DNA from 4 places in the Rothia sp. HSID18069 genome. Region 3 is predicted to be linked to each of the others. Evidence: riboswitches for the same ligand, from Rfam matches in the RefSeq annotation. Region 3 holds a riboswitch; each other region holds the start of a gene.
The links. Region 3 has a riboswitch for S-adenosylmethionine ahead of D8M41_RS10745 (methylenetetrahydrofolate reductase). Riboswitches for the same ligand answer to the same signal wherever they lie in the genome.
Positions count from the first base shown of each region.

Region 1: another riboswitch for S-adenosylmethionine. It lies ahead of D8M41_RS07500 (LLM class flavin-dependent oxidoreductase); the one in region 3 lies ahead of D8M41_RS10745 (methylenetetrahydrofolate reductase).
Region 2: another riboswitch for S-adenosylmethionine. It lies ahead of D8M41_RS05930 (bifunctional o-acetylhomoserine/o-acetylserine sulfhydrylase); the one in region 3 lies ahead of D8M41_RS10745 (methylenetetrahydrofolate reductase).
Region 4: another riboswitch for S-adenosylmethionine. It lies ahead of D8M41_RS07555 (AMP-binding protein); the one in region 3 lies ahead of D8M41_RS10745 (methylenetetrahydrofolate reductase).

Region 1 is NZ_RBMG01000002.1:399,327-407,360, reverse strand. Features, by position in the region: gene D8M41_RS07515 (ABC transporter permease) at 1-775, opposite strand, end outside; gene D8M41_RS07510 (aliphatic sulfonate ABC transporter substrate-binding protein) at 778-1,827, opposite strand; gene D8M41_RS07505 (ABC transporter ATP-binding protein) at 1,941-2,762, opposite strand; SAM riboswitch class I at 2,767-2,848, opposite strand; SAM riboswitch class IV at 3,025-3,134, shown strand; gene D8M41_RS07500 (LLM class flavin-dependent oxidoreductase) at 3,239-4,666, shown strand; gene D8M41_RS07495 (YchJ family protein) at 4,803-5,240, shown strand; gene D8M41_RS07490 (hypothetical protein) at 5,261-5,938, shown strand; gene D8M41_RS07485 (hypothetical protein) at 6,052-6,564, shown strand; gene D8M41_RS07480 (bacteriocin) at 7,348-7,563, shown strand; gene lanM (type 2 lanthipeptide synthetase LanM) at 7,593-8,034, shown strand, end outside.
Region 2 is NZ_RBMG01000002.1:13,444-21,477, forward strand. Features, by position in the region: gene D8M41_RS05915 (alpha/beta hydrolase) at 1-600, opposite strand, end outside; partial or broken gene D8M41_RS05920 (TipAS antibiotic-recognition domain-containing protein) at 783-1,115, opposite strand; gene metX (homoserine O-acetyltransferase MetX) at 1,155-2,387, opposite strand; gene D8M41_RS05930 (bifunctional o-acetylhomoserine/o-acetylserine sulfhydrylase) at 2,479-3,825, opposite strand; SAM riboswitch class IV at 3,938-4,050, opposite strand; gene D8M41_RS05935 (ArsR/SmtB family transcription factor) at 4,230-4,580, opposite strand; gene D8M41_RS05940 (MFS transporter) at 4,724-5,932, shown strand; gene D8M41_RS05945 (ABC transporter ATP-binding protein) at 6,331-7,332, shown strand; gene D8M41_RS05950 (hypothetical protein) at 7,329-8,034, shown strand, end outside.
Region 3 is NZ_RBMG01000005.1:125,982-134,015, forward strand. Features, by position in the region: gene D8M41_RS10730 (MFS transporter) at 1-185, shown strand, start outside; gene D8M41_RS10735 (M13 family metallopeptidase) at 316-2,310, opposite strand; gene metE (5-methyltetrahydropteroyltriglutamate--homocysteine S-methyltransferase) at 2,498-4,819, opposite strand; gene D8M41_RS10745 (methylenetetrahydrofolate reductase) at 4,862-5,773, opposite strand; SAM riboswitch class I at 5,854-5,963, opposite strand; gene D8M41_RS10750 (aldo/keto reductase) at 6,264-7,265, shown strand; gene D8M41_RS10755 (sugar porter family MFS transporter) at 7,362-8,034, shown strand, end outside.
Region 4 is NZ_RBMG01000002.1:412,115-420,148, forward strand. Features, by position in the region: gene D8M41_RS07535 (lasso peptide biosynthesis B2 protein) at 1-6, opposite strand, end outside; gene D8M41_RS07540 (PqqD family protein) at 1-310, opposite strand, end outside; gene D8M41_RS07545 (asparagine synthase-related protein) at 294-1,916, opposite strand; gene D8M41_RS11580 (hypothetical protein) at 2,513-2,680, opposite strand; gene D8M41_RS07550 (VOC family protein) at 3,326-3,676, opposite strand; SAM riboswitch class I at 3,982-4,098, shown strand; gene D8M41_RS07555 (AMP-binding protein) at 4,104-6,251, shown strand; gene D8M41_RS07560 (MFS transporter) at 6,377-8,034, opposite strand, start outside.

The sequences.
Region 1 (8,034 bases), on a different contig from region 3:
AGGCCCCCAATAGCTCGGCAGCCACCAGGAACAGCCAGGCCTGCGCTAACGCCAGGCGCAGCCCCGACACCACGGACGGCAGCACGGCGGGCAGCTGGACGGTAGTGAAAAGCTTAACGCCCCGGTATCCGAAGGCGCGTGCGGCCTCTACAAGTTTAGGATCCACGTGCGCCAGTGCCGCCGAGACGGTGGTGTAGACGGGGAAGAACGCGCCGATTGCCACAAGTGTTACTTTAGAGTTTTCGCCGATGCCGATCCACAGCAGCAGCAACGGAACCCAGGCGAGTGAGGGCACGGCGCGTAACGCCCCAATGGTGGGTGCTGCGGCGATGCGCGCGGGCCCCCACAGTCCGATAAGCGCCCCCAGAACCAGCCCCAGCACCGCGCCGATGCTGAACCCGAGTACCACCCGCTGGGTGGAGATTACCAGGTGGGTTGCTAGCTCGCCGCGTTGGGCCAGCTCGGTTCCGGCGGCTATGACGCGGGTGGGGGAGGGCAGCTGCACCGCGGTGAATACCCCGGCGGTGCTCAGCACGTACCACAGCGTGATGAGTGCTGCGGGCAGGATAAGCCCCACATAGTTTTTGGCACCCAGAGGCAGGGCGCGCTTTGGCCGGGGCTGGCCGCGGTGGGAGCTCGCCAATTGGGTGCGCCCGGCAGCGGTGCTGGCAGCTGCCGTGCGGGCTGCGGCGGTTTCTGCGGCTGCGGATTTCGTGTGTTTGGGGGTATCTGAAAGTTCTGGGGCGTTGGAAATTTTGTCGAGGGTTACACTCATGGCTAGCTCACCGTCTTCTTCACGTTCTCAATGGCGGCGCTGTCGGCTTTCTTGGCGTATGTGTCGTCCACGATGCTGCTCAGCGCCTTATCAATGTCTGACTGGTTGGGGACGTCCCCGGATTCGACGAGGATCGGGCCAACACCTTTGAGCACCTGCACCTGCTTGTCCCCTGGGATTGGGTCAATATTCAGGTGGGTTCGTTCCATCACGAGTTTGGCGGTTTCTAGCTTAATACCGGACTCGTCGGCGAGAATCTGGGTTGCTTCAGCAGTGTTTTCCAGCGCCCATTTGCGGGCATACTCATACACGTTCACGATGGTTTGCGCCGCTTCCGGGTTGTCTTTGAGGAACTGCTCGGTGGCGTTGAGGAACCCGTACGTATTGAAGTCTAGGTTGCGGTAGAACAGTACGTCGTGGCTTTCGATTTCCGCGCTGGCCATAATCGGGTCGAGCCCGCTCCAGGCGTTGACCTGCCCGTTATCGAGGGCGGTCCGCCCATCGGCGTGCTGCAGGTTCTGGATGGTTACCTCTTTCGCCGCGATGCCTTCCTTCTTGAGCGCTTGGAGCAGCAGGAAGTACGGGTCGGTTCCTTTGGTGACCGCCACCGACTTACCCTTTAAATCTGATACTGCATGAATATTCGAGTTTTTGGTGGTGACCAGCGCCGACCATTCGGGCTGTGAGTACAGGTCAATCACCTTAATGGGTGAGCCGTTCGCGCGGGCCAGCAGCGCGGCAGAACCGGCGGTTGAGCCCACATCAATGTTTCCCGAACGCAGAGCCTCATTGGCTTTGTTTGACCCGGCTGATTTGACCCATTCTAGTTTTTTACCTTTTTCCTGCAGGGCCTTCTCTAACCACCCTTTCTTTTTAATAACAAGGGAGAGCGGGTTGTAGGTGGCGTAATCCACGGTCACGGTGTCTTTGCCTTTCGCGGCTCCCGCGCCGGGGGTTCCTGCGCCTTCTCCGGCGCATCCGGCAAGAACGGTGGTGAGGGCGCTGAAGGCCAGCAAGCCCTTAAGAGCTTCGGCTCTGGTGATGGTTGTCATGGGTAATCCTTGGGTGTCTGATGGGGTGAGAAAAACAGTAAGAAGATGAATAATTATTCACTAAGAGGGGGTGCGCAGCGGCTCTGGGCGCACGCGGGAGGCTGTGCCCTGCCCTAAGCGGGAACCGGGGTGGTATCGGCTTTTTCCACGCCGAGCTCTGTCAGCAGCTCAGCCCGCAGGGCAGTTAGCTCTTTGCTGGCCCTATCACGCGGGTGGGCGTCGCTAATGGTGACTACACGTGTGATCGTTGCGGGTGCATCGGGCGCGGGCTTACCAAGCACAATCACCCGGTCTGAGAGGTACAGCGCCTCTTCCACATCGTGGGTGACCAGCAGAACCGTGGTCGGGTCTTGCTGGTGAATATCCAGCAGCAAATCCTGCATTTTAATGCGGGTCAGCGCATCCAGTGCCCCAAACGGTTCGTCCAGCAGCAGCACCCCGGGTTCACGCGCCAGCGCCCTCGCCAAAGAAACCCTCTGAGCCATTCCTCCGGAGATTTCTTTGGGGCGGTGCGTGGCGTAGTTGGTGAGCCCCACCAGGCGCAGCAGCTCGCGGATGCGCTCCTGCGCTCGTGTCTTTGGGATACCTTGGGGCAGTCCGAGCGCCACATTATCGGCGACGGTGCGCCAGGGCAGCAGGCGCGGCTCCTGAAAACCGATTGCCACCCGCTGATCAAGCCCGCTCACCGGGGTGTCGCCGATGCGCACCTGCCCGCCCGTAATGCGGTTCAGTCCGGCGGCGGCCCGCAGCAGCGTTGACTTGCCGCATCCTGAGGCACCAATGACCGAAATAATTTCTCCCGCGGCGGCGGTAAAACTTACTTCGCGAAGCACCTCGTGCGTGTTCTTGCCGGACTGCGGGAACGACTGGCTGACGGCGTCGAAAGTGATCGTCTGGGCGTTGGCGGGTAGCTGGGTGTGGTGATTCTGTGTCATGTTACTTCCATCGGTCCTGGCGTTAGCACCCGCGAGGGTTGCTGCGACGTCGTCGAGCCAGGTCTCTCAGTCGCTCTGGATGGGTTACGCCTATAACCCTAGAGGAGCGTGCCATTGCAGCGAAAACACATGACGTACCGTGACTAACGGTGACTAAATATTGCATGATTCATGCGAAATATTACGGTGCGGAGTCACAAAAATTAATGTTCGTCATATACTGTTCACCCCCATCTGCGAGGGGATACACTCAAAACGCAAGGATTATGAGTCCCGGCGTAAAGCTCTGGCTAGCCGGGCGGCAACCCTCTCCCGTAGCGGGGTGCCCCAGATGATGATCTGGCTTCAAGGAACACGAAGCAAGTACGGCGCGAATGCGCCACCTGCACAACTTGGAACACCAAGAAGGCCACCACCTATAAGGAGGTGGCGCGCGGGGTGCAGGAACACCCAAACATTCGCGAAAGGATACGTAGATGGCTGAGCAGAAGAAGCGCATCGCAGTTAACGCATTCGACATGACCTGTGTGGGTCACCAGAGCTTCGACCTCTGGCGCCACCCCCGCTCCCGGGCTACCGAGTACAACACCATCAAATACTGGACTGACCTGGCACAGATCCTTGAGAAGGGCTTCTTCGACGGCGTATTCCTAGCCGATGTTGTGGGCATCTACGATATTTACAAGAACTCCGCCGCACCTGCTATCGAAGGCGGCGCGCAGGTGCCCGTGAACGATCCGTTCATGCAGATCTCCGCAATGGCCGCCGTAACCGAGCACCTGGGCTTCGGTGTGACCTCAGCCGTGACCTACGAGCAGCCTTACACGCTCGCACGCAAGTACGCTTCCCTTGACCATCTCACTAACGGGCGTGTGGGCTTTAACGTGGTGACCTCATACCTGCCTTCCGCAGCCGAATGTCAGGGCCTTGAAACCCAGATTGAGCACGACACCCGATACGAACTCGCCGAAGAGTTCTTGGACGTCTGCTACAAGCTCTGGGAAGGCTCCTGGGAAGACGGCGCGGTCGTCAAAGACCGCGAGAAGGGTATCTACGCCGACCCCGCCAAGGTGCACCCGATTCAGCACAAGGGTAAGTACTTCAGCGTGCCCGGCGCGGGTCTGACCGAACCCAGCCCCCAGCGTACTCCCGTGATTTTCCAGGCGGGCGCATCCAGCCGCGGGCAGAAGTTCTCGGGCAAGCATGCCGAGGTTGTGTTTATCGGTGCGCTGCGTCCCGATCTGACCCGCATTATTACCGACCGCATTCGTGACCGCGCCGAAGAGAACGGCCGCGGCCGCGACGAAATAAAGGTTTTCGCGATGCTCTCCATTATTGTGGACGAGACCGAAGAGAAGGCGAAGGCAAAGTACGAAGAGTACCGCAAGTACGTGAACCTGGAATCTTCGCAGGCCATTATCGGTGGCTGGTCCGGTGTGGATCTTTCGCAGTTCGACGAGGACGAGGTTCTCAACTATGTGAAGACCGAGTCGATTCAGTCCTTCCTCACCCCCTTCACCCTGCAGGCCAAGGATAAGCAGTGGACGCGTAAGGATATTGCCGAGCACTGCACTATCGGCGGTATGGGCGAAGTTATTGTGGGCGACCCGCAGCAGGTGGCCGACGAACTCGAACGCTGGATTGATGAAGGCGGACTGGATGGTATTAACCTGGCATACCACGTTTCACCCGGCTCCTTCGAGGACTTCATCGAGTTCGTGGTTCCTGAGCTGCAAAAGCGTGGACGCTACCGCACCTCCTACGAGGGCGAGACCCTGCGCGAAAGCCTGTTCGGTAAGGGACAGACTAAGGTTGCAGACTCCCACCCGGCCGCGAAGTACCGTGGCGCCTACGTGGGTAAGCCCTCCACGGCAGATACCCCGGCACGCGCTATCGCCAACTAAACCCGCTGCGCCTGCGCGCATGGTTGTAAAATCTTCCCTCCTGGGATGATAAAAAGAGCCTTTATTTGAATAAAGCATTAAAATGCCGCTTTATTCGAATAAAGGCTCTTTTTCACGCACGTTTAGAATGGGGTGCATGAGCGAAACAACCCTGTACGACCCTCAAGCCCGCTGTCCCTGCACAAGCGGCGAGGTATACGGTGCCTGCTGCGGGCGGTACCTGGGCGAGTTTGCCGCATCCGGAACCCTGAACGCGCCCACACCGCTGGCCCTGATGCGCTCGCGATTTACCGCTTTCGCCCTGCACGATGCGCCCTACCTGCTGGCAAGCTGGCACCCGCATACGCGCCCCGCCGAGCTGGATACAGATGAAACATTGCGCTGGTACCGGCTGGATATCCTGGGCTCTTCGAGCGGTCCCTTCGATGCGGCGGGCACGGTCGAGTTCGTGGCGTACTACCGCTCGGTTCCCGGCACGCCCGCCGAAGAACGTGTGAAAGGCACCATGCACGAAAAATCCCGCTTCAAGAAAGTAAACGGCACCTGGTACTACCTGGACGGTGAGGTCAGCTAAGTTCTTCCCAACCGGGTGGCATGGCAAAAACATTCCTCTTATGGTATGTTTTTGCCATGATGTCAGTCGCGGAATATGCCCAGCACGCCGGGGTGAGTCCCCGAAGCGTGCGTGCACGCCTTGAACGAGGGTCTTTGCGCGGACAAAAAATCGCCGGGCGGTGGATGGTTTCAGATAACCCGCACGAGCATTACTCCGCACATGGGCGCAAAATCTCGATGGCATCCTTCAATCAGCTTGCCGCCTATCTTGACGGTAACAGTGCATCCCTTACCCCCGATGCACGCCGCCGTGCCAAAGAACGTGCACATAACATCTCCGAACGTGGGGTAGAAGCTCTTAGGCAGTATGCAGTGCGTGCAGATGCGAAACCTCAATTCTATGCCGTGCCTTCTGCTGACCTGCATGACCTGATGGGCGAACGCGCATTAGTGCTTACGGGTGTCAGTCACGAATATTCGGAAATTTACGGGGCTACCGTAGACGCATATGTAACTCCCCGCGACCTCGAATCCCTGAAATTTATCTACGCACTACGTGAAGTTCATGCTCAGGATGCCAACGTCATTCTTCGCGTAATCAAAGAGTTACCTAAGATTCGCCCCTTGCATGTTGCAGTTGATCTCCTAATTTCCAAAGACCCGAGAAGCGAGCGGGAAGCGGAACGCCTAGTGAAAGGACTCATAAGCCGTGCCTGATCAGAAAACGGTGAAAATCCCAGCCCAGGGCGCAGAGCTTGAATCCTGACTACATTGTGAGCTTCCTCAATGAAAGTCTCAAAAACTAGTCCAGCGTTTGCTATGTTTATGCCATGAGTGACGTTATCTCGCAGGAATCTTTCAACACGCTCGCCCTCTATTTCAACGGGGGAGGGCACCTGCTTACCCCGGACGCGCGCCGCAGCGCCGCCGAACGCGCCCGCATCCTCTGCGCCTACGGGATTGATACACTCCGACAGTACACGCACCGCACTGGGATGACTATGCATTACTACATGGCACCCTACGATACGAGTGACCTGCTGCGAACAGGCGCGGATGCGCTCGCGCTCACCGGGGCTCGGCACGAACTTTCGAGGATAAAAACTTCCCTGATCGACGCCTACATTCTGCCCGACGACCTCACAAAATTTGCCCCGAGTTGGGGCCTGGAACCTGCCCCTCCCGAGCGGGCGAACGTGATTTTGCGTGAGGTTTCTGCCCTTCCACGGGTGCTGCGCCTGCATGTGGCGGCGGATATGCTGCACGCCTATGAGGCTGGCGCCGCTGGCGAGAGTGCCCGAAAAGCAGCCCAGCGCATCCTGAGTGAGCTGTGCAGTTCTTGAAAGCTGCTGTCAGTTTTGGTGTGCACCACCGGGTAAATAGGGGGATTTACCGCGGAAATAATGATTACCCCGCGAACCTGCTTCGGCTCTGAGAAAAGTTTTGGAAATTATGATGAGGATCTATTGCATACTTCCCCGGCGGTTTGATACAGTTGAGGAGCTAGCCAGAGTCGCAATAAGTTTATTACAGGGACGAGAACTTATTGTGGGTGTTCTATTGAGGATGCAAAGAATGGATAGCATTGAGAGCTTCCGAAAGCTGATATTGGGCTCCTATTGTGTGATAGGAACAGTTTTACACTCTCACATATCCTAAGTTTCCATTTGATGTCGCACCACTTTGTGATGTGGTGGCCGTAGTATAGCGCCATTAATGCACAGAGCAAGTGTATTGTGGCGTGGTAGCTAGGTGATAGGCATCATCGTAGAGGAAATATACTTTGCTGACAAATATAGAGAGCTTAACTTTTTCTAGCGAACTCATTCTTCAAGTCTTTTAAAGATTAAGCGGCAATTATTTTCTGCTGCAATTTTTAATAGCGGAATGTTTTGGGGAACTGCTGGCTAGGTCTCTATTCTCGACCACCCAAAATGGTCATTAAAAACTCTATAAGTTTCCTTTTGAGGGGGTTGCACCCCTGCAATAAAGGAGGTGGGTTCCAAGCTGTCACCTTTGGAACGTTGTCATCTTGGAACCCAGCCAAAGTTTGATGGAAAACATCAAACTATTGATTAACCACAATCATTCCTGAGGCTATTCAGGAATTCATAAGGAGGATAACCATGGCTAAGGATACCATGTTCATGGAAGAACTGACCGACCAGGAGCTGGAGCAGGTTAACGGCGGCTGTTACAGCAGCTGTGGATACTACGGTGGCAGCTATGGCGGTAGCTACGGTGGCAGCTACTGCGGCGGTGGCAGCAGCTACTACGGTGGCAGCAGCTACTACGGTGGCGGCTACTACTACGCTGCTGTTGGGTATGGCTACTCCTGCTAATAACAAAACATAGACAAGGGGAATACTGAGTGCTAATCAGGGAACTTCTTCCTGAGCTGGATGATGAACAGTTCCAGCAACTGGTGTCGGATGTGTCAGACGTTTCTTTACTCGACCGGTTAGACACCACCTCAGATTCCCCACCTGTAGGGCGGCCGTCAGCTCCAGTGCCTTCAGCACTGGGGCCGACGGCCGAACCTGCTATGTTTTACACGCTTTTTGCGTGGCTTTTTGAGAGTGAATATAAGCGCGTAGTACAGGCTGTTCGTGCCTCACACTATGTTGATAAAGAACACTTCCCAAACATTGTTGGTGGGCTCCTTGACGAGTTCACGGTGCGCCTGGCGAATTTCTATATTCGGCCGCTGGTCGCCCATATTAAGAAAGTTTCCTCTGAAGGGCTGCTGCAAGGGGACACCCCGGAAGAGCGGTACATAGACTACTGCCGCCGCTGGCCTAAAGATTTCATGG
Region 2 (8,034 bases), on a different contig from region 3:
TTTGATGCCGTCGGTGTACGCGCGAATCCACTCGTAGGTGTAATCCACGAAGGGCTGCGGAATAATAGGGTCTTCCTGGTCCCTGCCGAAGAAAACGGGCAGCTCGGTGGCTTTGAGCTCGTCGTCCTTGAAATAAGGAGAGTCTGATTCGACCGCGTATCCGGAGAGCCCCACCAGTGCAGCAAATTTTCCTGGGCGATGCCGCACCATAGAAGTCGCCACCGCCATGCCTTGCGAGAACCCCACCAGCGAGACTGAAACATAGTGTGATTCGTGCTGCTCGACCCATTCCAGGACGTAGTCGCTGGCCTGTTCTATGGTCCGCACATCCGCGTTGAGCTGTCGGTCCAGCGGGTACCACTGGTAACCTATGGCCTCGTCGGGAATGTGCGCGCCGGTTGCGTCCGCCGAAAACTGGGTGCCTACCGGCTGCGGGGCGCGCATTCCCGCGTAGGTGATGCCCTCCTGCGGCAGATGTTCAGCCAGCGTCAGCAGGTCTTTCTCATGCGAACCGTACCCGTGCAGCAGAAGCACCAGGTGGGTTCCGGCGCGTTCATTCTCGGGCCGGGAATATTCGACAATGTACGTATTTTCGCTCATACACCCCATATTACCGATGTCGCCTCCTGCGGGTTTACGTCATTGGGCGCGCAAAAGTGACTTTCCAGCCGAAAGCACGTGCTGTCTTCCGTGCCGAAAAGTCACTTTCTGCGCACAATAACTTTGTGTGTGAGCGCTGAGGCTCTGCTGAGCGTGTGTGGGTGCTGCAGCTTCCCCAGACGCTACCCCCAGGTAACGGTTTCAGGGTTCACCCCGTAAGCTCGGGCGTTCTCGGTAATAATGTCCCGCAGCCACGGGGCCAGCCCTTCAGCCAGTTTCTCGTAGTGCTCAGTGAAACGCGCATCCTCAACATAGCCGCGCGCCAGAATCACATGTTTTGCTGGGGTGACGTCGAAGTAAAACAGGGAGGCCCGGTGCCAGTCAGCCAGCGCGTTCGCCTCTGCACTGCCGGGCTTCACCCCTTGGGTGAACGCCTCAACGAGCGCGTGTTCAACATCGTCAAGGTTCTGTTTGGCGGCTGCCCAGTCGGCGCGGCTCATGGAGTCGGTGCGGCGCCTTGAGGTGTCGGCCGATACGTGCCGTTTACAGGGTAGCTAGAGGACGAGCGAGCTGGCTGCAGGTAGCGGCTCTTTATCGCCTATAGCGCTCAGGTTGGCCGGGGTGCTCTGCGGTTTCTCTCCCAAGGCGTGCGCGAGAATACGTTCTACCTGCGCCGCCTCAATCAGGAACCCGTCGTGCCCATGCTCGGATTCAATGATTTGAACCTCAGCCGGTACGGGGAGGGAATCGGCCAGCAGCTGCGCCTCATGCGGGAAAAACAGCCGGTCGGAGTCTACAGCGGCAATGGTCCACTCGCAGTTGCTGAACGCCAGCGCGTGGGTGAGGCACCCGCGCCCGCGCGCAACATCGTGGGAGATAAGCGCCTCATTCACGGCAAGGTAGCTGTTGGCGTCGAAACGTTCTATGAGCTTATCCCCGTGGTGGTCTAGGTAGCTTTCGACGGCGTACCGGCCGCGTGGGGCCCCGAGCGTGCCGCCGGTAACAGTTTCATGGGGGTTTTCGCTGCGCCCAAAACGATGCTCCAGTTCTGCGGGGCTGCGGTAGGTGGTGTGGGCGATACGCCGCGCAAGCGCCAGCCCTGCCGTGGGCGCGGGCCCGTCGTAGTAGTCGCCTGAGGCGAAATTAGCGTCGGATCGGATAGCCACGTTCTGGGTGTGCGCCCACGCGATCTGTTCGGCGGTGGCGGCTGGCCCGGAGGCGATCACTGCGCATCCGCGCACCAGGTGCGGGTAGGTGGCTGCCCATTCGAGGGCGCGGGCCCCGCCGAGTGAGCCGCCAATCACGTAACGGAAACTGGTGATTCCCAGGGTTTGAGCTAGTCGCGCCTCGGCGTGCACCGAGTCGCGGATGCTCACCTGTGGGAACGCTCCGCCCCACGGTTGCCCTTCACCGGGGTACCCGGCAGGGATGAGGCTGGCAGGCCCGGTTGAGCCGTAGCATCCGCCGAGGATATTGGGGGCGACCACATAGTATTTGTTGGTGTCTACCACGGCGCCGGGGCCAACGATGCCTTCCCACCAGCCGTCACGTTCAATTTCGGCGGCCACATCGGCGGGGGTGCCTTCGGGGGCGCTCCCGCGGGAGACGTGAGTGTCCCCGGTGAGGGCGTGCAGGATCAGGATGGCGTTGTCGCCGTCTTCGTTGAGGGTGCCCCAGGTTTCGTAGCTGATGCGCACCTCCGGCAGGGTGATGCCGTTCTCTAGGCGCAAATCACCAATGCTGTGGTGGCGCAGGATACCCTGGGCGGTCTCGGGGGTGCCGGTCATGGTTCTCCTTAGCGTTGCGGGCGGGGCGCCGGTGGGTGCAGCGGGGTTCGCCCCGCCCCGGCTGGTTCACGGGGCGGGGCTTGCGCCGTATCTACTGTTGCAGGGTTGCAAAGCCCAATTCTAGGTCTGCAATAATATCGTCAATATTCTCGATCCCTACGGCGAGGCGCACAAAGTTTTTACTCACACCGATTGCCTCTAGTTCTTCCTCGGAAAGCTGCGAGTGGGTGGTGGACGCGGGGTGAATAACGAGCGAGCGCACATCACCGATATTCGCAACGTTGGAGTGCAGCTGCAGGGCGTCCACAAAGGTGCGGGTCTGTTCCAGGTCTGCGTCTTTGAGGGTGAATCCCACAACGGCACCCGGCCCCTTCGGCAGGTATTTCTGGGCTCGCTCGTACCAGGGTGAGGAAGGCAGACCAGCCCATATTACTCGGTCAACCAGCGGGTGTTCCTCCAGCCAGTTCGCGACCTTGGCGGTGTTCTCAATATGGCGTTCGATGCGCAGCGAAAGGGTCTCCAGCCCGATACCAATATTGAAGGCGTTAGTGGGAGAAATCGCAGCCCCAATATCACGCAGTAGGGAGACTCGTGCCTTGAGAATATAGGAGAGGTTCGCGCCAAAAGCGGAGTCTTTACCCAAATCACGTGCGTAGACTAGGCCGTGGTAGCCGGGTGCTGGCTCGTTGAATTTGGGGAATTTTTTGGGATCTGCCCCGTAGTCGAAATTCCCGGAGTCTACGATAACGCCGCCGATGGAGGTGCCGTGCCCGCCCAGGTATTTCGTGGCGGAGTGCACCACCACGTCCGCGCCGAATTCGATGGGACGCACCAGGTACGGGGTGGGTACGGTGTTATCGACGATCAGCGGCACACCTGCCTCGTGCGCAATCTGGGCGATAGGCTCAATGTCGAGCACATCGTTACGGGGGTTGGGGACGGTTTCACCGAAGAAGAGCTTGGTATTGGGGCGCACCGCCTCACGCCACTGCTGCAGGTCGTCCGGGTTATCAACAAACGTGGTTTCAACGCCTAGGTCAGCGAGCGTGTATTTAAGGAGGTTATAGGTTCCCCCGTAGATCGACGGGGAGGCAACAATGTGGTCGCCCGCGCCAGCAATGTTCAGAATTGCGTAGGTGATAGCTGACTGCCCTGAGGCCACCAGCAGCGCCCCTACTCCCCCTTCAAGGGATGCGATGCGGTTTTCGATCACCTCTTGGGTGGGGTTATTCAGGCGGGTGTAAATAGGTCCGAGCTCGGCGAGGGCAAAACGGTTAGCGGCCTGTTCCGCGTTCTCAAAAACGAACGAGGTGGTTTGGTAGATGGGTAACGCCCGAGCTCCCGTTGCGGCATCCGGTGCCTGCCCCGCGTGAATCTGGCGGGTCTCAAATTTCCAACCGGCGGGGTTGGCGGGAGTCGGGACGGTGTTGTTGCTCATGCGAGGCTCCTAGGTTTTGTAACTATGGGGCCGCATGCCGATTTCGGTACAGAGTTCTTGTGTTTTCTTCTCTGCAAACGAAAAAACGATGTACCGGATATCGGGCACATCGGTCCCGCGCTTGCGCTGCACTTGTGTGTAACGCCTGGTCCTCACCCAGGGCACCCCACCGCGGAGGAGGGTTGCCGGCCAGCTAGCTGGGGCTTATCACTGGCTCTCATGACCTGCATCTAGAGTTTCACAGGAGGCGCGCGCGGTCAAGCAGGATGCACGTTTTCGGCGCATTGTTGCAAAGATGACGTTTTGTGAATTGTTTCCATCCCTGTCTCGACTAAGAAGTCTGCTTCGTCTGAGCTCTTCTGCCGCACCATAAAATTTTGTCTTCGCTCGGGGAGTGACCGAACTCAGGCACCCGTAGTATTCGCAGCAGATTCATCCCATTGACCTTGACCCGGTGGCAGTCCAACAGAGTGTAAAAGACCGGGGAAAAGACTCTCAATCACGCTGTCTCGGCGGGTAATTTTACGGTGCGTTCCCAGCACTTCGGTGTGCATGAGCCCCGATTCTCGGAGCACTTTGAAATGATAAGACATCGTAGATTTGGCGATTCCATAGTCAAAATCACCGCAGAACTGTGGCCCGTGGTCTGCAATGTGTGCGAGAACATCTCGTCGAATGGGGTCTGACAATGCACCAAGGACACGATCCAACGTCACGTCATCAGGGGTGGGGTGATGCAGCCGTTCCTTACCCATAACCAGCCTTTCCGGGTGCTTCCCGTAACATATTGAGCCTGCGGACTCTGTGACAGAATATTACCTCTTGAGCTTGCCCTTTAGCATAATGCAGATTTATTCTAATTTCGACGAACATAGAAATAATGCTAGGGAGGCACGCCTTGGATTCTCGCAGTACATCACATCAGCTACCTAAGACTTCTGAGGCAACTATGCGGCTTGTCTCATTCAACACTCTCTTTGTCATCGGCACAGATACTCTGCTCACTGCCCCTCTGCTGCCACTACTCAGCAAAGAGTTCAATACCAGCACAGAACAATCAGGATGGTTCGTCTCTGCATACGCTTTAGGGTATGCAGTTTTCGCACTCATTGCAGGCCCATTATCAGACCGCATTGATCGCAGGCGCATTATTCTTACCGGTTCCATCGGCTTTACGCTTTTTACAGGCTTATGCGGTTTAGCATGGGGGTTTTGGTCTCTCTTTACCGCCCGGTTTCTTGCGGGAGTGTTCGCTTCTTTGATCTCACCGCAGATTTGGGCATCAATCCCCATGACAGTGCCGAAACAAGCCATTATTAAAACTATGGGGTATGCAACGGCTGGACTTGCCATAGCCCAAATCGCAGGTATTCCTGTAGGTTCATTCCTCTCCACTTATGGATGGCAGATACCATTTTTTGCAATCGCCGCAGCGTCTCTTCTTCTCTTGGGTATACTCTATTCACGTTTTCCCAGCATTCCCCCTGTGACTGCGGCGCAAGATGGAAATTTTCTGACTCCCTACCTGCACGTTTTAAAAGCCCCTTCACTTTTGCTATCCCTCCTGGCGTACCTGATTTTCCAGACAGGAGTATTCGCATCTCTATCTTTCATAGGTTCATGGTTCGCGCGAGACTTTGGGGCATCGCAGACAACCATCGGTTTCGCCATGCTTGTAATCGGATGCGGCAACGCTCTAGGCTCCCTCACAGGGTCACGAATCGTCGCATATATAGGTATGCAAAAGACTATGCTCGTGGGGCTTATTGCACTCAGTATTGTGTATCTCTCAGTGTCATTGACAGCTAATTTCTGGACTGCTTTAGGTATTTTTACACTTGCACTTTTTCTCGGAGGAATTATGCTCCCCGTCCTCATGGGAGAGCTACAAAGCCATACCGCTATAGCTCGCGGTACTGTATCATCCCTCTCAAACACGGCAATGTACGCTGGAACAACTATCAGCGGTGCCGTCGGCGGTACATTACTTACGCAGTTTCCGGGGTATAGCGGTATAGCCGTCATGAGTGCATGTGCAATCGCAATTTCTCTTGGTGTCTATGCACTTGGTGGGGCGTTCCGATCAAAAAACCACCAGGAGATTTAGAACCTCGTGAAATAAACTCAAAAACTTAATCACAGCATTCCGTGAGCCATGCTACACTGATGGAAACCTTGAATCTAGGAGTGATGAGGTATGACCTCCCGCTAAAGTCGCACCGGCTCGCGGAATGCCCGCCCAGATGGTGGGCTCTAAAAATTTCAGAAATAACCCTGCTTTGGTTCGATACATTCCAGGAGCGCATAGTGAGCACCTTGAACACCAAAGTTCTGAGGGTTTCATTGTTATACCTTCCGCATCCGCAGTCGGTGACTTGGGATTATTCAGGCACTACGTAGTGCCTCTCTCACGACTATTCATCTCACCCGTCCCACGTATTGCAGGCGTGCGAACACCATGCTCAAGCGGCTTCGGGTGAATAAGCACCGCAAGGTTTTATCACAATGTCTACAATTCTTGACGCGGCACAGCTATGCCGCACCTTTGGCAAGGGTGAACACGCTTTCACCGCTGTCGATAATGTTTCGTTCAGTATAAGCTCCGGCGAAATTCATGCTCTGCTCGGTCCCAATGGGGCGGGAAAAACAACAATTGTACAGATGTGCGCAACACTGTTGACTCCCACGAGCGGTACCGTGCGCATTGACGGGGTGGATGCACTTGCGCACCCCCAGCGTGCGCGCGCGTCCCTAGGGCTTGCGCTCGGCGGGGATACCGGGTTCTATCCGCGAGCATCCGCCCGCGATAATCTTCTCTTCTTCGCTGACCTTGCCGGGGTTAGCGCGCGCAAACGCCGTACCCAGGTGGCGAGCGCTTTGGAACGGGTCGATCTTGCAGATGTCGTCGCGAAAAAGGTACAGGAGTTTTCCCGCGGTATGAAACAACGTCTGCACATCGCGCGAGCACTGCTGGGCGAGCCGAAACTGCTGCTTTTGGATGAGCCGACGAACGGGCTTGACCCAGATATTTCGCTGACGATACGCCAGCTAATTCGCTCCCTCGCTGATGACGGCACCGCTATTTTACTCACGAGCCATCTGCTGGGCGAGATTGAGGAGTTAGCGCATCGGGTCACGGTCATCGGGGCCGGTCGTGTAGCGGTTTCGGGCACAGTGGCGGATATTACCGCGCACGCCGGGATCTCCGCTACCACCGTGGGGCGTGTGGGTGCGAATGCCAGGGCGGTGCTTCAAGAACTTGCCCGGTCTTTGGGCGATGCGGGAACACTGTTGCTGACCCCGCGCGGCAGCGAGTGGGAGATCATCGTGTACTGGAATGAACGTTCTGTTTCAGAAGGGCCGCGCCCTTTCAGTACCGAACACACCGAGGCCCTGTTGACCCGTATTCTCGCTGAGCGTGAGGTTCAGATGCTCACACCACTGTATACTCGCCCAGCCACTCTCGAAGAGGCATACCTGGCCATGGCGGAAGGACTGAAACGATGAACCGGCAACTTCGCTTGATATCTTTTTCCCTGCGCCAATTCCTCACAGTTCCCTACTTCCTGCAGTTACTGCTGCTGAGTACCTTTGGAGCAACATCCCTGCAGGCGCTCGCTGCTGGCGCCTGGCCAGTTGATGCGACCCTCGCCTGGACTCGCGCAGGCATTATCGGTACCTGGAACATGTGCATTGTTGCCGCCGGGATCCTCAATTTTGAGCGCTACCGGGGAACGTTCGTGTATCTGCTCAATGGTGCCGTGAACCCGCTGCGTGCGCTCGCAGCGGTGGTCTCAACTGCCTCCATTTTTGGGCTTGCCGCCCTGCCATTGGCCTGGGTTTTCTGGGCGCTGTGCACCTTCTCGGTAGATTTCACGGACTTTACTCAGGTGGGTGCACGCTATCTGGTGGGTCTTCCGCTGCTGTGGATCTCGTGTCTGGCGGTGACCTTCGTGATTGCAGGGTTCTTTGTGGCGACCCCTAATGCTATCGCCTATGAGGAGCTGCTGCTCGTGCCGGTTTTCGTGGCTTCCGGGGTGCTTTTTACCGAGAGTTCCGCGCCTGTCTGGCTTGATGCGCTCGGCACGCTGATTCCGATTCAGGCACCCGTGAAGGTTCTGCTTGGGCAGATGCCTGTGAACTCGTTCGGTGATTTTCTGGGCGTTGTACTGCAAACCTGTGTGGTCACAGCCCTCTGGATGCTCGCGG
Region 3 (8,034 bases):
ATATTGGGAAAGTTATGTCGGTTATTTTCCTGGCAACTGCACTCTTCACCGCATTAGGCAGCCTGCTGTTCTCACATGTGAGTGTGTGGGCTGATACCGGGCTGTACGCCATAGTGTGTGCCGCATCCCTCATAGCTGTTACAGCGGGTCTTACCCTCACCAAGTGGACCCGCCGCACGACCTAACATCTAGCCCCTGAGGCCGCGAGCAGAGGATATGTGTTCTAACAGAGGAGAAAATATCCGCTGCTCGAACCGATACCCTCTGCCCGCAGGTTTGTGGGTCTGCTAAAGATTTTGCTAAAGGCGCAGGGCGCTACAGCCAGATGCGCACCCGCTCCTCGGGCGGCAGGTACAGCTGATCCCCCTCGGCAACACCGAAAGCCGTGTAGAACTCGTCAATATTGCGTACCGTGCCGTTCACCCGGAACTCATCGGGGGAGTGCGGATCCACCGAAATCATCATCTCCGCGTGCTGCGGGCGGGACTTCGTGCGCCAGCCCTGGGCCGTGGACCACAGCAGACGCTGCGCCGCGCTCATCCCATCAAGCACCGGCGCATCCTCCAACGAATTAATACCCTGCTGCTCAAGGGCGATCTTATACGCCTCAATCGCAATCGACAATCCCGCCAAGTCACCAATATTCTCACCCAGTGTCAGCTCACCGTTTACCCGGAACTTTTCCGGGTCAAGACCCACCGGGGTGTAGGCGTTATACTGCTCAACCAGGGCGTGCGTGCGCTTATTGAACTCCTCATAGTCCTCATCGGTCCACCAGTTATTCAGTGCCCCCGTGCCGTCATAGCGTGAGCCCTTATCATCAAAACCGTGGCCGATCTCGTGCCCGATCACCATGCCAATACCGCCGTAGTTTGCTGCATCGTCGGCCTCGGGGTCAAAGAACGGCGGGCGCAAAATAGCGGCCGGGAACACGATCTCATTCGCCGGGGGCATATAGTAGGCGTTCACCGTCTGCGGCGACATCAGCCACTCGTTCTGATCCACCGGCTGGCCATTGCGTTCCAGCATAAAATCACAGTCAAAGGCGGAGACGCGGCGCAAATTCTCGAACAAATCGCCCTCAACCAGCTCAAGTTTCGAGTAGTCACGCCACTCATCCGGGTAACCGATTTTCGTCACGAACATGGACAGCTTCTCCAGGGCCTTCGCACGGGTGGCCTCGGTCATCCACTCCAGGTTCGTGATCGAGCGGCGGTATGCCTCCAGCAGGTTATCCACCAGTTTGAGCATCTTCGCCTTATGCTCCGGCGGGAAATGCACCGCCACATACTCCTTGCCGACCTCCTGATCGAGCGCCTTCTCAACCGTGCCCACGCCGCGTTTCCACCTATCGCGCAGCTTCTCCGTACCCGAAAGGGTGCGGCCGTAAAAATCGAAATTCGCCTGCACCAGCTCGTCATACATAAACGGTGCCCGCGAATGCACAGCATTCCACACCGCCCACAGCTTCCACGTCAGCAGCGGCGTCTGCTCCCACAGGCGCGCCACACCCTCAAAGAACGACGGCTGAGACACCACCACCTTGCCCATGCTGTCGGGGTCAGCACCAAGCGCCCGCAGCCAGTGCGAGAACTGGAACCCGGGGAACTTCTTCTCAAGCTCGGCCGCATCCACCGGGTTGTACCGCGCCTCGGCGTCGCGGTTAGCGACCACATCCCAGTGGTGGGCGGCAATCTCGGCCTCATGCGCAAAAATCAGTTTCGCCGCCTCCGCCGGGGTGAGGCTAAACCCCTCCGCCAAACCGGTCAGCTCAAAAACACGCGCAATATGGTCAATATAGGCGGAGCACACCTGCTCGTACTTCTCCTCACGGTAGTACGCCTCATCCGGCAGGTTCAGGCCCGACTGGGTCATATAGAACGTGTACTTCTGCGGGTCTTTCGAATCGATACTCGTGTACCAGCCGATCAGCTGCGAAATACCCGCGCGTGAGAGCAGCGCCAGGGTGACCGCCAGCTGCTGCGGGGTCTGCGCGTTCAGGATGGGGGCGACCTCTTTCAGCAGCGGGCCCAGGCCATCCGCCTCAATTTTCTTGGTGTCCATGAATGAGTTGTACAGTGCACCAATACGGGAAGCAGGCTGTTCCTTGGCGACGCGCTCAATAATCTCACGCACATGCTTCTCGGCGTCATCGCGCAGGGTGTACAGGCCGCCGTCTTTGGAACGGTCGGCGGGGATCTCGTACGTGTCGAGCCACGCGCCGTTCACGTGGCGGAAGAAATCATCGCCCGGTTTGACGTTTGAATCGACCCATTCGGTGACAATACCTGATTTTTTAGTGTTATCCATGAACCCATTCTAGGGGGTGAGCAGATGGCGCGCCTCACCACGCAATATGAGGTTACCCCTCAGCCTGCCCGCAGGATGGCCCGGGACGCGGGTAAAACAATCCGCGAACAGCGGGTATTTTGCCGAAAAGGTGATATTTTCTCACCTTCTCAGGCAAAACCCCGCTGCTCGCGGACCTATAAAGAGGCTACAGGCTCGCCCGAACCTTCTTCGCGGCGGACACTACGTTCTTGAGCGTCCTCTTCGTCTCCTCGTAGTCGCGGGTCTTCAAACCGCAGTCCGGGTTAACCCACAGGTCAGAGATGGTTCCGTACCCAATCGCGGCACGGATCAGCTCCTCAACCTCGGCCTGCGAAGGCACACGCGGCGAGTGAATATCCCACACGCCCGGGCCCAGCCCCGAAACATAGCTTTCGGGAATATCCGCCAGCAGCTCCATATGCGAGCGCGCCGCCTCAATACTGGTCACATCCGCATTCAGGGCATTAATCGAATCAATAATCTCGTTGAACTCCGAGTAACACAGGTGGGTGTGAACCTGAGTTTTATCCTCGACCGCGCTCGTCGCCAGGCGGAACGCATTCACCGACCACGCCAGGTACGCGGGCTGCTCATCACGGCGCAGCGGCAAAAGCTCACGCAGTGCTGGTTCATCCACCTGAATAATGCGTATGCCTGCCGCCTCCAAATCGGCGATTTCGTCGGCGAGCGCCAATGCAACCTGATTCGCGGTTTCCTCGCGCGGCTGGTCATCACGTACGAACGACCAGGCCAGAATAGTCACCGGGCCGGTCAGCATGCCCTTGACGGGACGATCGGTGAGGGACTGGGCGTAGGAAATCCAGGGCACGGTCACGGCCTCGCCGCGCAGCCCTTCACCTGAGCGTTTCACATCGCCGAACAGCACCGACGGGCGGGTGCAGCGTGAACCGTAGGACTGCACCCAGCCGTGCTTCGTCGTGGCGAAACCATCGAAATTCTCGGCGAAGTACTGCACCATGTCGTTACGTTCGGCCTCACCATGCACGAGCACATCCAGGCCCAAATCTTCCTGGAGTTTAATAACGGAGGCGATCTCTTCACGCAGGAACTCCTCAAGCTGCTGCTGCGTGATTTTACCGGCACGTGCCTCTGCACGGTGGCGGCGAATATCGCCGGTCTGCGGGAACGAACCAATGGTTGTGGTCGGCAGCTTCGGCAGGTTCAGATCGGCTTGGGCATCCCGGCGGGTCTTCAGTTCAGGGCGCTCAAAATCCTGCGGTTTCACGGATGCGGCACGCTCACGGATTGCCGCATTATGCTTACGCGGATCCGCTGTGAAACGTGCTAGCGCTTCGTCGGAGGTCTTCAACTCTGCCTCAACCGCAGACTCACCGTCGGCAAGACCGCAGGCAAGAGTCACGATCTCGGCGACTTTCTGGTCGGCAAAAGCCAGACCGTCTACGGGCACATCGGCGGGGTCTTCAAGGTCAAGATCGTGCGGCACATGCTGCAGCGAGGTTGAGGACGCAACCGCCACCGCACCGCCATTAATGTTCTGGAGCGCGTGCAGGAGCGCTCGCAGGTCGGCACGCCAAATATTGCGCCCGTTAATGGCACCCGCCACCAGGGTTACGCCGGAGTCTTTGAAGGCGGTCAGCGCCTCGGCATCGTAGAGCGTGGAAACCAGATCGAGATGCAGCGCCTCAATACCGGTGTCTAACAGTGCGGGCAGGTTCTCGCGCAGATTGCCGTAGGGGCTTGTCACCAGGATTGCGGGGCGGTTCGTCTCGGCTGCCAACGCGGTGTAAGTTTTACGCGCCAATTCGGCGATTTTGGCGTTGGGAATGTCGCGGTCCACGGTCAGGCCGGGTTCGTCGAGCTGCACCCACTGCACGCCGCGTGCCGCCAGCTCGGCGAGCACCTGCCGGTAGGCTTTCACGAAATCGTCCAGGCGATCCAGCGGCGTGAACCCTTCGGGCGAACCCTGTTCGGCTTTCGCCCCAAGAAGCAGAGTGAGCGGGCCGACCAGCTGCGGGCGCACCGTCACCCCATGTTCCTTGGCGACTTCAAGCTGCTCGTCAATAGCCTCAAGATTCAGCGTGATCTCGGTATCCGGGCCGATCTCGGGCACCAGGTAGTGGTAGTTCGTATCGAACCATTTCGTCATCTCCAGCGGAGGCAGCGTCTCTGTGCCGCGCGCTAGAGCAAAGTACCCGGGCAGATCGAGCAGGCCGCGCGCATCCTTGGCGTCGGCAAGACGCTTGGGCACGAGGGTGAAAAGGCGCACGGCATCGAGCACCTGATCGTAGTACGAGAAAGTCGCCGGGATAGACGAATCGGTGGCGCTAAGACCGCGCTCGATCACACGGTCATAGTAGGTGCGCTGCACATCTGCGGCCGCCTGGCGCAGCTCATCCTGCGTGATTTTGCCTTTCCAGAACGCTTCCTGTGCCTTCTTCAGCTCACGGAAACGGCCCACGCGGGGGTAACCGACGACGGTTGCTGTGGGGAATGGGGTGCGGGTCATCCTAGTTCCTTACTGTGGGAGGGGGTCAAATAAAAGGGGAGTTTAGAGGTATTGAAGATCGCTCAGGGGGAGTTTGAAACGGTTCGAGTAGCGCGGAACGTCGAGTTCTTCGAGGACGTCCAGCACAGCCTCATGCTCGTTAAATGTGAAGAAATGCAGGCCGGGGGCGCCAGCATCAAGCACCTTGCGACATTGGTCGAGTGCATGTTCCACGCCGATGCGGTGCATCTCGCGCGGATCGCTCGCGGTTTCCAGACGATGTGCCAGCTCGCGCGGTACTTCAAGCCCGGCAAGCTCGCACAGCTTCGTCAGCCGAGTCAGCGAGGTAACGGGCATAATACCGGGGATAATGGGCATCTGAACCCCGGCAAGGTGCGCAGCATCCACCAACCCCGAATAGCGCTCGGTCTCAAAGAAAACCTGGGTGATGGCGAAATCCGCCCCGGCACGCTGTTTTGAAAGCAGAATCTCAATGTCTTGAAGAAGCGAGGAAGATTCGGGGTGTTTATGCGGGTATGCCGCAACCCCAATCGATACCTTCCCCGCGGCAAGATGCGCGAAATCCTCACGTTCCACCCTGCGAATCAGTTCCACCAGGTAGCGGGCAAAAGGCAGCTCAAGCGGGCGCGTGTCTTCGGGCGGAATATCGCCGCGCAGCGCCAAGAAACCGCGCACACCAAGCCCCAGAATCAGACGAACCGAGCGTTCCAAATCGGCCACGGAATGCCCCATACAGATGAGATGCGCCAGCGGATTCAGCGAGGTTTCATGCACCAGGTGATCGAGCAGAGCCAACGTCTTTTGGCGGCGCTGCGCATCGCCCGAATAGGTGACGGACACGTAATCCGGGTTGGTTTGCTCAAGCTCGGCAATGGTTTTGAGCAGGGACTCGCAGCTTGCGTGCGACCGTGGCGGATACAGCTCGTAGGAGAGAGCCGGGTGAACTGTCGTCATTTTCATTCCTTCGTGTTCACCCGATAGAAGCGTGCCCGAAGGTACGCCGAATTCTTTATGCACAATGCGAAGGGAATTCACTTCTATCGGTTCTGGCGGGAGCACCTTGTCCGCCCACCCCGTGGGGTGGAGGCTGGCGAGGTTGCTGCGACGTCTAAGAGCCAGATCTCTCGGTCGCTCTGGATAGATAACACTCCTACTTTAGGCAGGATGCGCGGTGTCAGCAAGAATATGTCGGCACATGTCGTCGCACGGTCATAACCGCTTAATATTGCGGGATTCGGCGAAACAATACGTCATATAGGTTCGCGGCAGTGTGGACTAGCGTATTGACACCTCGGCTGATTTGGCCGCGAGTAGATAATATGTCGACGAGCAGATAGCGGAATGTTATCTGATCGTCACAAAACTATCTGCTCGCGAAAGAATTGCAGGGTGCCTTGTACGTCATGTTGCGACCACGTCCTGTCAAACACGGTAGAGTAAACGTATGGAACGCATCGAATCTCCCGCATATGCACGCCTGGGTAACTCCGGGCTGGTCGTGCCCTCCGTCGGTATCGGCTGCAACAACCTGGGACGCCCCGGCACTCCCACTCAAACTCAGGAAGGCACCAACGCTGTTATCGCCGCCGCAGTTGAGGCGGGCATCGGCTTCTTCGATATTGCCGACCTGTACGGTGCCGAGCCCGGGCTGTCAGAAACCATGTTCGGTACCGCGATGCGCGAACTCAATCTCAACCGCGATGACCTGATCATCGTCACCAAATTTGGGCTTCCCACCGGTACCCTCAACGGCAATGATTGGGATGCGCGCGGCTCACGCCGATACATTATGCGTGCCGTCGAAGGTTCACTGCGCCGTCTGGGAACCGAGTACATTGACCTGTATTTCTACCACAGCCCCGACCCGAACACCCCGCTGGAAGAGACCCTGTCTGCTCTTGATACGCTTGTGACCAGCGGAAAGGTTCGTTACCTGGGGCACTCCAACTTTGCGGGGTGGCAGCTTGCCCACGCCGAGCATCTCGCCCGCGAACTCGGCACTGAGCGGTTTATCGCCGCCGAAAACCACTACAACCTGCTGGATCGCCGCGCCGAACTCGAAATTCTGCCCGCCGCCCGCCACTTCGGGCTCGGGGTGCTCCCATACTTCCCGCTCGCTAACGGGCTTTTGACCGGAAAATACCTCCGCGACAGCATCCCGGCAGGGTCACGCCTGTCGCACTCCAAAGCGCAGGTACTCGCGCAAGCCGATTGGGAACAACTCGATGCCTACCGCGAATTCTGCGCCGATCTGGGGATCTCTGAGGTTCAAGCCTCCATCTCTTGGCTCAAACAGCAGAACCCCGTTGCCAGCGTGATCGCCGGGGCAACCACCCCCGACCAGGTACACGCAAACGCGCAGGCCGCAAGTGTGCGGTTCAACGACGACGAACTGGCGCGGCTCAACGAGATTTTCCCCGCCCCCGAGAGCATCGCGCTTTTCTAACACAACCTTCACCACAGATATTGCTGAATGGGAATACTGCCGCCGGGGCGAGCGTTAAACCCCTGCACCACACAAAAACGCAGAACACCCGACCGCATGAGAGACAAGAATACCCGCATGAGCATCACCACTGAGCCGCCGAACCGCGCCAGCACACTACCCCCGCTCGGGCAGGGCGCACACACCCGCCGCCTGGGCGTTATCGCACTGGTGGCAACCTTCGGCGGGCTCCTCTTCGGGTACGACACCGGCGTTATCAACGGTGCCCTCGACCCCATGAGCCGCGAACTCGGCATGGACAACACCATTCAAGGCTGGGTCACAGGCTCCCTCGCCTTCGCTGCCGCCCTCGGAGCCATGGTCACCGGGCGCATCTCAGATGCCATCGGGCGACGCAAAACCATCATCGGACTCTCAATCCTCTTCATCGCGGGCGCGCTCGGATGTGTTTTTACCCCCAGCATTGCTGTACTGTTGATGGGTCGCACGATGCTCGGGCTCGCCGTGGGAGGCGCATCCGCGGTCGTGCCTGTATTCCTCGCCGAACTTGCACCCTATGAAATTCGCGGCTCACTCTCCGGGCGTAACGAACTCATGGTCGTCGGCGGGCAGCTCGCAGCGTTCATCGTGAATGCCATCATCGGCAACCTCTGGGGTGAACACGACAGTGTATGGCGGTGGATGTTCGCCGTCTGCGCCCTGCCTGCGCTCGCGCTTTTTATCGGTATGCTGCGCATGCCCGAATCCCCACGCTGGCTTATCGCCCAGG
Region 4 (8,034 bases), on a different contig from region 3:
ACCCATGGTCCTCGCCTTTCTCCAGGACGCCCATCGTCCACAGTTCCCGCAGGGTGCCTTCAAGGTCCTCCCGAATCTCGTCCGGGTCGGATTGTGTGTACCGGTGAATGAAGGAGTCAATGATTTCTGAGTTGCGGCGCCCCTGCTCCACGAGGTCCAAGATGTGCTCTGTGGTGCTGTTTCCTTGAAAATAGGCGCTTCGGGCGGGCACAAAAACCACGATGCCGGACTCGGTGCCCGAGATTTTGACGCCATCGGCGATGCAGAACCTCTCGGGCAGTGACGCGTAGCGTTTATAAATAGTTTTCACGTAGCCATACCTCCATGTGGGTCATACGTTCAAAATCGTAGAGTGTCTCTGAGCTGCCCAGGGGGCTGTTTGCGATCGTGCGGACAGTGTCTATATCCACAAGGTTCAGCTCCGCCAGGAGACTGTCGCCGATCATTTTCAGGAAGTTTTCTTTGCTGCGTTCGTAGTCTTGGTACAGGTCGAAGCTGTAGTCGCTTTTGTAGATGTCCCGGTAGAAGAACTCGGGCAGGGTGCCTTTCATGGCTTCCAGGATGACGGGTTTGCTCATCCCGTGCCCGCTCAGAACACCCGGGTACACCAGGGAAGAGCGGATCATGTCGTCCTCAAGGTAGGGGGCGGCGAATTCCAGGCCGGTTTCGCTGAAATACTCGTTCATGCCCCCAAGCACTTCCCCCTGAAATTCCAGGGACCCGTAGATGTGGAACCGGTATTTATCCAGTTCTTCTTCCTCCGGAGGGATGGGGGTCGTTTTTATGAGCTCAATGACTTGCTCGGTAGCTTCTTCAGATAGCCAGGAGGGCAGCGTAAAGTTCGGGAACCAGGAGAAAGCATCGGTGTTTTCAGGGATGTTCTGGTCCCTGCGGGTCAGGCGCCGCTGCAGCTCACGCTGTTTCGTTTCTGGGGAGAAAGCGGCACGTAATGTCGATACTTTCGGCCAGCGGGCGGCGGCCGCGACGGAGCTAATGGCTTTAATAGCCCGCATTTTCTCGCCCTGTTTGAAGTAGAGCAGCGCCTGAACGGGCATGGGCTCAAACAGCTCGTCCCCGCCAATTCCCAGGCAGTGGATGCTGGAGCCGCGTTCCCGCGCGCTGCGCACAAGGGCGGTAAGGTGCGGCAGGTTAGCGTGCCATGCGCGGGGTGCCTCGGAAAACCCGCGAAGCTCATCCGGGATGGTGAAACCTGCGGTGCTTTTCGTAAATGAGTCAAGCTTGATGAGGTCTATGGTGAAGTGTTCGGCTATTTTCTGGGCGAGCTGCGTATCGCGGTTGTCTTTATCGTCCGTCCCGGCGTGAAACGCGGTGAAGGGAACATTCTGCGCTGCGAAGAGCACGGAGATGACCGTGGAGTCCACGCCGCCGGACAGATCGGCAGATACGTGGGTGCGCCCTTCAGCCAGCCGCCTCAGAACCGAGTTCAGAACGGTGTATACGTGCTGTGACACATCGGAAAAAGATAGGGTGCTGTCCTGCAGGCTGAGGGCGTCTGCGAAGTACGAGGTGCTCTGCACAGACCCGTGCTCGTCTTCGCATACGGTGGTGGCTGGGGGCAGCGCCGCAATGTTCTCCCAGTAGGAGATGCGGCGCACCCACCCCGGCGGGTTACGGCATAGCCCGAGAGCCACCCGAGACATATTAATAGCGGGATTAAGGGCGTCCACTAGGGGTTTTACTGATGTACTCAGAAGGTCCACCGGCCCCAGCTTTGAACGGTACACGCTGCGGTGCCGCGAGACGGAAGATACCAGCTCGCTACCTGCGGTGGAGTCGGTGTTTGATGCGGAAGCCTCATGAGTGGGTAACGGGCGAACAGTTATATTGTTCGAGCTGCTACGAAGAAAGTGAGAAATCTTCTGCACGTTACCGGATGTTGTGTATAGCTCTGCCACAGGATTCCTTATCGTCACTTTCCACATTAAAAATATGGGCTCGTTTAATTATTTTTTACCGCATCCCACTTTTATGAGGATTTCTGCGAATAATAAACAAGTCACCTGGCGCGCAGGGCGCTATTTATAGAGCAACTTCAGGAGGAGTCACAAGCCGGGCACCGGAGAGAACATCCCGGTATTTCCCGTATATAAGGCCGTGAGTGCAATTTGCAAAAGAGTTCATCTTCATAAAACGTGCCTTAATATACATATTCTTCCCCTTTTCTTAAATATTTTAAAGTTCTCAAATTACATATATTATCTACACAGATTTACCCTAACCCGTAAATTGTATGGTTTGCAAGGGATTCTCACGATTATTTTAATTTTTCCTGAAAGTATTTCTGCTTAAAATAGCGGGTTTACACGAACTGCCCGCCACCAGCAGCACCGGTAATTCCTGCATATGAGCAGAAACAATTAATGTCATAGCAGGCACCCGATGCGTGAAAAGGTGCGCTGCGAATGGCACGGACTCTGCAAACATTGGTTGGCAACGCAATAGAAAAGTGGGTGCCTCAGAAGAGGCACCCACTTTAAGCCTTGGCGGGAAGCTACCATGAGCCTCCACTGACGCCTCCGCCGGTGAAGCCACCGCCACCTTCGAACCCAGAGTTAGGTCCACGGAGCGCGCCGAAAATATCTCGATAGCTTCCCCAGAACCAGCCGTGAGTAGCTTCCTCGAAGGAGCCAAGCCTAGTAAATTGTGCTTTAGTGTACATAACCTATCCTCTATTACCAGCCGCTTGAACCTCCGGCACCGTTGAAATTAGTCCTGGGGCCATGCCATACTCCGTAAACGTCACGGTAACTTCCCCAGAGCCAGCCACGGGTAACATGTGCGAAAGAGGAAATCTTTTTAAATTCTGGCTTACTATACATTACGCCCCTAAAAACAATATGTGGAATATATTGCATTACACAATGTGTGCATGAATTTCCAGAAGTTTCTAAATAAAAAGTATGTTATTCCGGTTCTGCCCAAAGGCAAAGATACTACTTATTAGCGTACCGGAGGGCTCCGTAAATATCACGACGATTCCCCCAGTACCATCCATGAGTAGCGGCCCGGAAAGAGGTAATTTTAGTGAACGTTGCTTTGGTGTACATTGCATTATCCAATCATCATAAGCCCAAATTTCTTGGACATAGGCTCTTCTAGCCTACTGTGGTGTAGCCTAGCTTAAATTCCCTGCACCACACAAGAGTTTTTACATTATTTCATAGTTTAAAAAACAATCATTTACCCGCAAATTTTATAGGCTGCAAATATTTATCTCTGTAGGATAACGCCTGCCCCTGCGCTTCCAGCAGCTCTTATAGCAATCTAATAACCCATCTTCTGGTGATAGTTTTGATGATATCCGCTACATATGCTGCAAAATATTCACCAGGTTCCCCAGCGGATCGCGAACAAAAAACCTCCGCACGCCCCAGGGCTCTTCAGCAACACCGTATTCAAGCGTAATACCTGCCGTATGAATGCGGGCGAGGATTTCATCAAGATTATCTACTTCAACCGATAAATCAGGCACCGGAGTACCTGATCCGCCTTCACTAGCTATGCTGACCTGCACAGTCGTAGTTTCCGCATTGCCATAAGTCTGTATCCATCCGTGATCCATGAGCAGCTCCAGGCCCAGGATGTCCCGGTAAAAAGCAGCAGCTGACTCAGGTTTATCAGCGGCAAGATTAGTAACGATACGCTTAACAGCCATCAGACGCCCCTTCCGTGAGTGTTTTATTTTGGCTCAATCTTCAGGCACTTACGATGAAGCCTATCAAGAGATGCAAGCCTACGGGGCAAGATTAAGAACGAGTTTAAGTCTAAAGCTCATTAGATTTGCGGATTAGAGTTTCTCCGCCCGGCCGGCTGTACGCCTGGGGTGTATGCGACGCGAGAGCTAATCTCTGGGTGCGGGATCAAACAAATATTGCGGAATGTTACGAACATGGTGTGCACACACGCAATATGACGGGATGCCTTTGCACCTGCGCCAGCTACAGGGTTTACTAGATTGGTAATCCATCTAGAGCGACCGAGAGACCTGGCTCGACGACGTCGCAGCAACCTCGCCTGCGGTGGCGCATCATGCGCCCTTATAACGCCGAAGGTGCTAACGCCAGCAACCGATGGGAGATACTGTGGGACTGCCCAGCCCCTTCTCGTTCACAAACCCGCTAGCCCCTACCCCCAACCCCGCGCATGAATCTGACGAGGCGCGGGTAGCGTTCTGGGAAAAACAAGCCGAGCGCCTAAGCTGGGGCAAGGCCTGGGACAACGCACACACCTTCCAGAAACCGCAGGTTATCGGAACCGATGCTGAGGGCATCGAAGAATACTCCGTACCCGAGATTAAGTGGTTCGAGGGCGGCAAACTCAACGTCGCCTACAACTGCGTGGACCGCCACGTGGAGGCGGGCCGCGGCGACAAAGTAGCCCTCTATTTCGAGGGTGAACCCGGCGATCGTGAAGCTATCACCTACGCCGAACTGCAGCGACGCATCGCCCGCGCCGCCAACGGCTTGCTCAAACTCGGCGTGCGTAAAGGCGACCGTGTAGTAATCTACCTGCCGGTTATTCCCGAAACCATTATTTTCACGCTTGCGTGCGCGCGGATCGGCGCAATTCATTCGCTCGTGTTCGGCGGGTTCTCGGCGGAGGCGCTGAAGTTCCGGGTGGAAGACACCGGCGCGAAGGTTCTGATCACCACCGACGGGCAGAACCGCCGCGGCAAGGTCGTGCCTGTGAAGGTGAACGCCGATGAAGCATGCTCGGGTGAGAACAATATCGAGCATGTGATTGTGGTGGACCGTACAAGCGCCGCAGACCCCGTGGCGCACGTGCAGGTTCCGTGGACGGCCGGGCGCGATATTTGGTACCACGACCTGGTGGACGATCAGCCCGATACCCATGAGTACGAGCTGCACGATGCCGAAGACCCGCTGTTTATCATCTATACCTCCGGCACCACGGGCAAACCCAAGGGCCTGGTGCACACGATGGCAGGGTATTTGGTGCAGACCGCATATACCCACGCGCTGCTGTACGATCTGCTGCCGGATTATGTGGATGACGACGGGGTGCTGCGCCCCGATGAGCTGTCTGCCGTGAACGATCCGGCGAAGGTTGAATCGACTGTGCACTGGTGTACTGCCGATCTCGCGTGGGTGACCGCGCACACCTATGAAATCTATGGTCCGCTCGTGAATGGGGTGACCGAGGTTATTTTCGAGGGTACCCCCAATACTCCGCATTATGGCCGCCATTTCGAGGTTATCGAACGCTATGGCGTCACCAACTATTACACCGCTCCAACCCTGATTCGTTCCCTCATGGGGGCTTTTCCTGACGGCCCCGAACCCGGAAAATACAACTTCTCATCCGTGCGTCTGCTCGGGTCTGTGGGCGAGTCCATTAACCCTCAGGCGTGGAAGTGGCTGCGCAAGCACGTGGGTGGGGGTACCGCATCGTTTATTGATACGTGGTGGCAGTCCGAGACCGGCTCGACCATCTGCTCCCCACGGCCACACGACCCCGCCTTCGCGCCCGAAGGGACCTTCCCCAAAGGTACCCCGCACTGCACTCCCCTTCCCGGATGCGCCACCCGCGAAGTCCCCGGCGTCTCGGTGCGCGTGGTGGACGAGCACGGTGACTTCGTTGAGCCCGGCAAACAGGGCTTCATTGTGGTTGATAAGATCGGCCCCTCCATGGCGCGCACTGTCTGGGGCGACCCGCAACGCTACCTGAATTCCTATTGGAAGCACTACGGTACGCGCGGCTGGTTCCTCGCCGGTGACGGTGCGAAGGTCGATGATGAGGGCAACGTGTACATTCTGGGGCGCATCGACGATGTGATCAACATTTCTGGGCACCGCCTTTCGACCATCGAAATTGAGTCTGCGCTCGTGACGCACCCGGCCGTGGTGGAGGCTGGCGTGTGCCCCGTGGAGGACGAGCTAACTGGCCACCAGGCAGTCGCCTATGTGACACTCACCGACGAAGGTCGGGCACTCACCGAAGATGAGCTGAAGACTGCACTCACCGAGCATGTGCGCGAGCATATTGGTCCTATCGCTAAACCCAAGGATGTGGTCGCGGTCGCCGATATTCCTAAGACTCGTTCAGGGAAGATTACCCGCCGTCTGCTGGGTGAGCTCTACCAGGGGCATAAGCTGGGCGATATTTCTTCGCTTCAGAATGAGGAGGCGCTCGGCGCTATCGCACAGGTGCTCGTGGACACCGGGCGAGTAGACCCAGAGGCGTTCGCCGAGGATCAGGCGGCAGCGTAGGGAGCGTATCGCCGAGCGGTATGCGCCCTCTTTCGAGAGCACACTGGATAAGAAGCAGCGCATTACATATTGGGAGCGGTTTCTTGATGAAGGAACCGCTCCCGCTTTCGTCTTGTTGCGTATCGTTAGGGTTTTGAGCCTGTTTCTGCCCCTTCATCAGAGGGCTCTGGATCCGATTCGCCGGTGGCTTTAGGGGCTTCCGCGCTGGAAGTCTCGCCGGGGTTTTCGGCGCTGCTATTTTTGGTACTGGTGTTTTCGCTGCTGGGCGCATCCGAAACGTTCTGCCCGGATGCCCACGCGCCTTTATCTACCGGCTTGGCGAAGAAGAGGCACGCGACCATGCCCACGGCGGCCAGAGCCAGCGCCAGAATCAGTGAGTCGTTCATCGCGGTGGCAATAGGTTCACGCAGGAAATCGGGAACCTGACCGCCGGACATCCCTTCACCACTGACGGCGGGGGCGCTCATAGCGCCTCCGCCTGCACCGGCACCTGCGGGACGCATCCGCTGCATGGCCTGTGTAACCTGCTCGGTAATCAGGCCGCCCATGAACGTGGCAATACCCGCCGAACCAAGCACACTGGCAACCTGGCGAGTCTCGTTATACACGCCCGACCCGGCACCCGCTAAACGAGGCGGCAGGTTGCGGGTTGCGGTCACCGCCAGCGGACCCCAAATCATGGAGTTGCCAATACCCAAAATCGCAAAGGGTACAAGCAGAAGCGCGAGGGACTGATCCGCCGTCATCAAAGCGCGCAGAACAACAAATCCAACCACCAGCAGGGCAAACCCCGAAACGGCGTACCATTTGGGGTTTGACGTACCCAAACGTTTACCAACCAGCGGAGAGAGAGCACCCGAGAACAGAGCGAGCGGGGCGGTCATGAGTGCCGCCTGGGTGGGGCTCATACCGCGCACCTGCTGGAAATAAATGGTGGTTGGGAACGCCAGCGTCAGGGTGTGCGCGCCCATCGCCGCGATAGCAATATTAGACACCGAAAAGTTGCGGTCTTTAAACAGTCCCAGCGGCACCAGCGGCTCTTTACGGTTAACGGCCTGCCACACGATAAAGAGGGTGAACACGATGATGCCCGCAATAATCATGCCCCATACGCTTACCGGGATTCCGGTTTCCCACAGCGAATCGGTGATAGTGCCCCAGTCGTAGGTAGAACCCTCCTGAATGCCGAAGACCATCAGGAACAGGCCGATAGCGGAGAGAACCACGCCCAGCCAGTCGAAGTTGTGCTGTTTGGAGGGAAAATGCGGGATATTCCGAACCGCCAGATAGATGCCGACCACGCCGATAGGGATATTGATGAAGAAGATCCACGTCCAGCCGGGGCCATCCACGAGCAGACCGCCAGCGATAGGACCCACGAGCGATGCGATACCGGCCGCCGCACCCCACACGCTCATCGCCACCCCACGTTTATTCGGCGGGAACATGAGCGTAATAATCGACATGGTTTGCGGGGTCATCAGGGAGGCGCCTATCCCCTGCACCACGCGCGCAACAATCAGCATCTCCACATTGGGCGAGAGCCCGCACCACAGCGAGGAGAGGGTGAAAACCACCATACCAAGCAGGTACATCTGCTTCTGCCCGAACCTATCGCCTAAGCGACCGGTAATCAGCAGCGGCACCGCATAGGCGAGCAGGTAGGCACTGGTCACCCAAATCACGGCGGAGAGCGAGGCGTTGAGCTCATGCTGCATATGGGGCAGCGCCACGGTGACGATAGTGGTATCGAGCAGGATCATAAAGAACCCGATCACGAGTG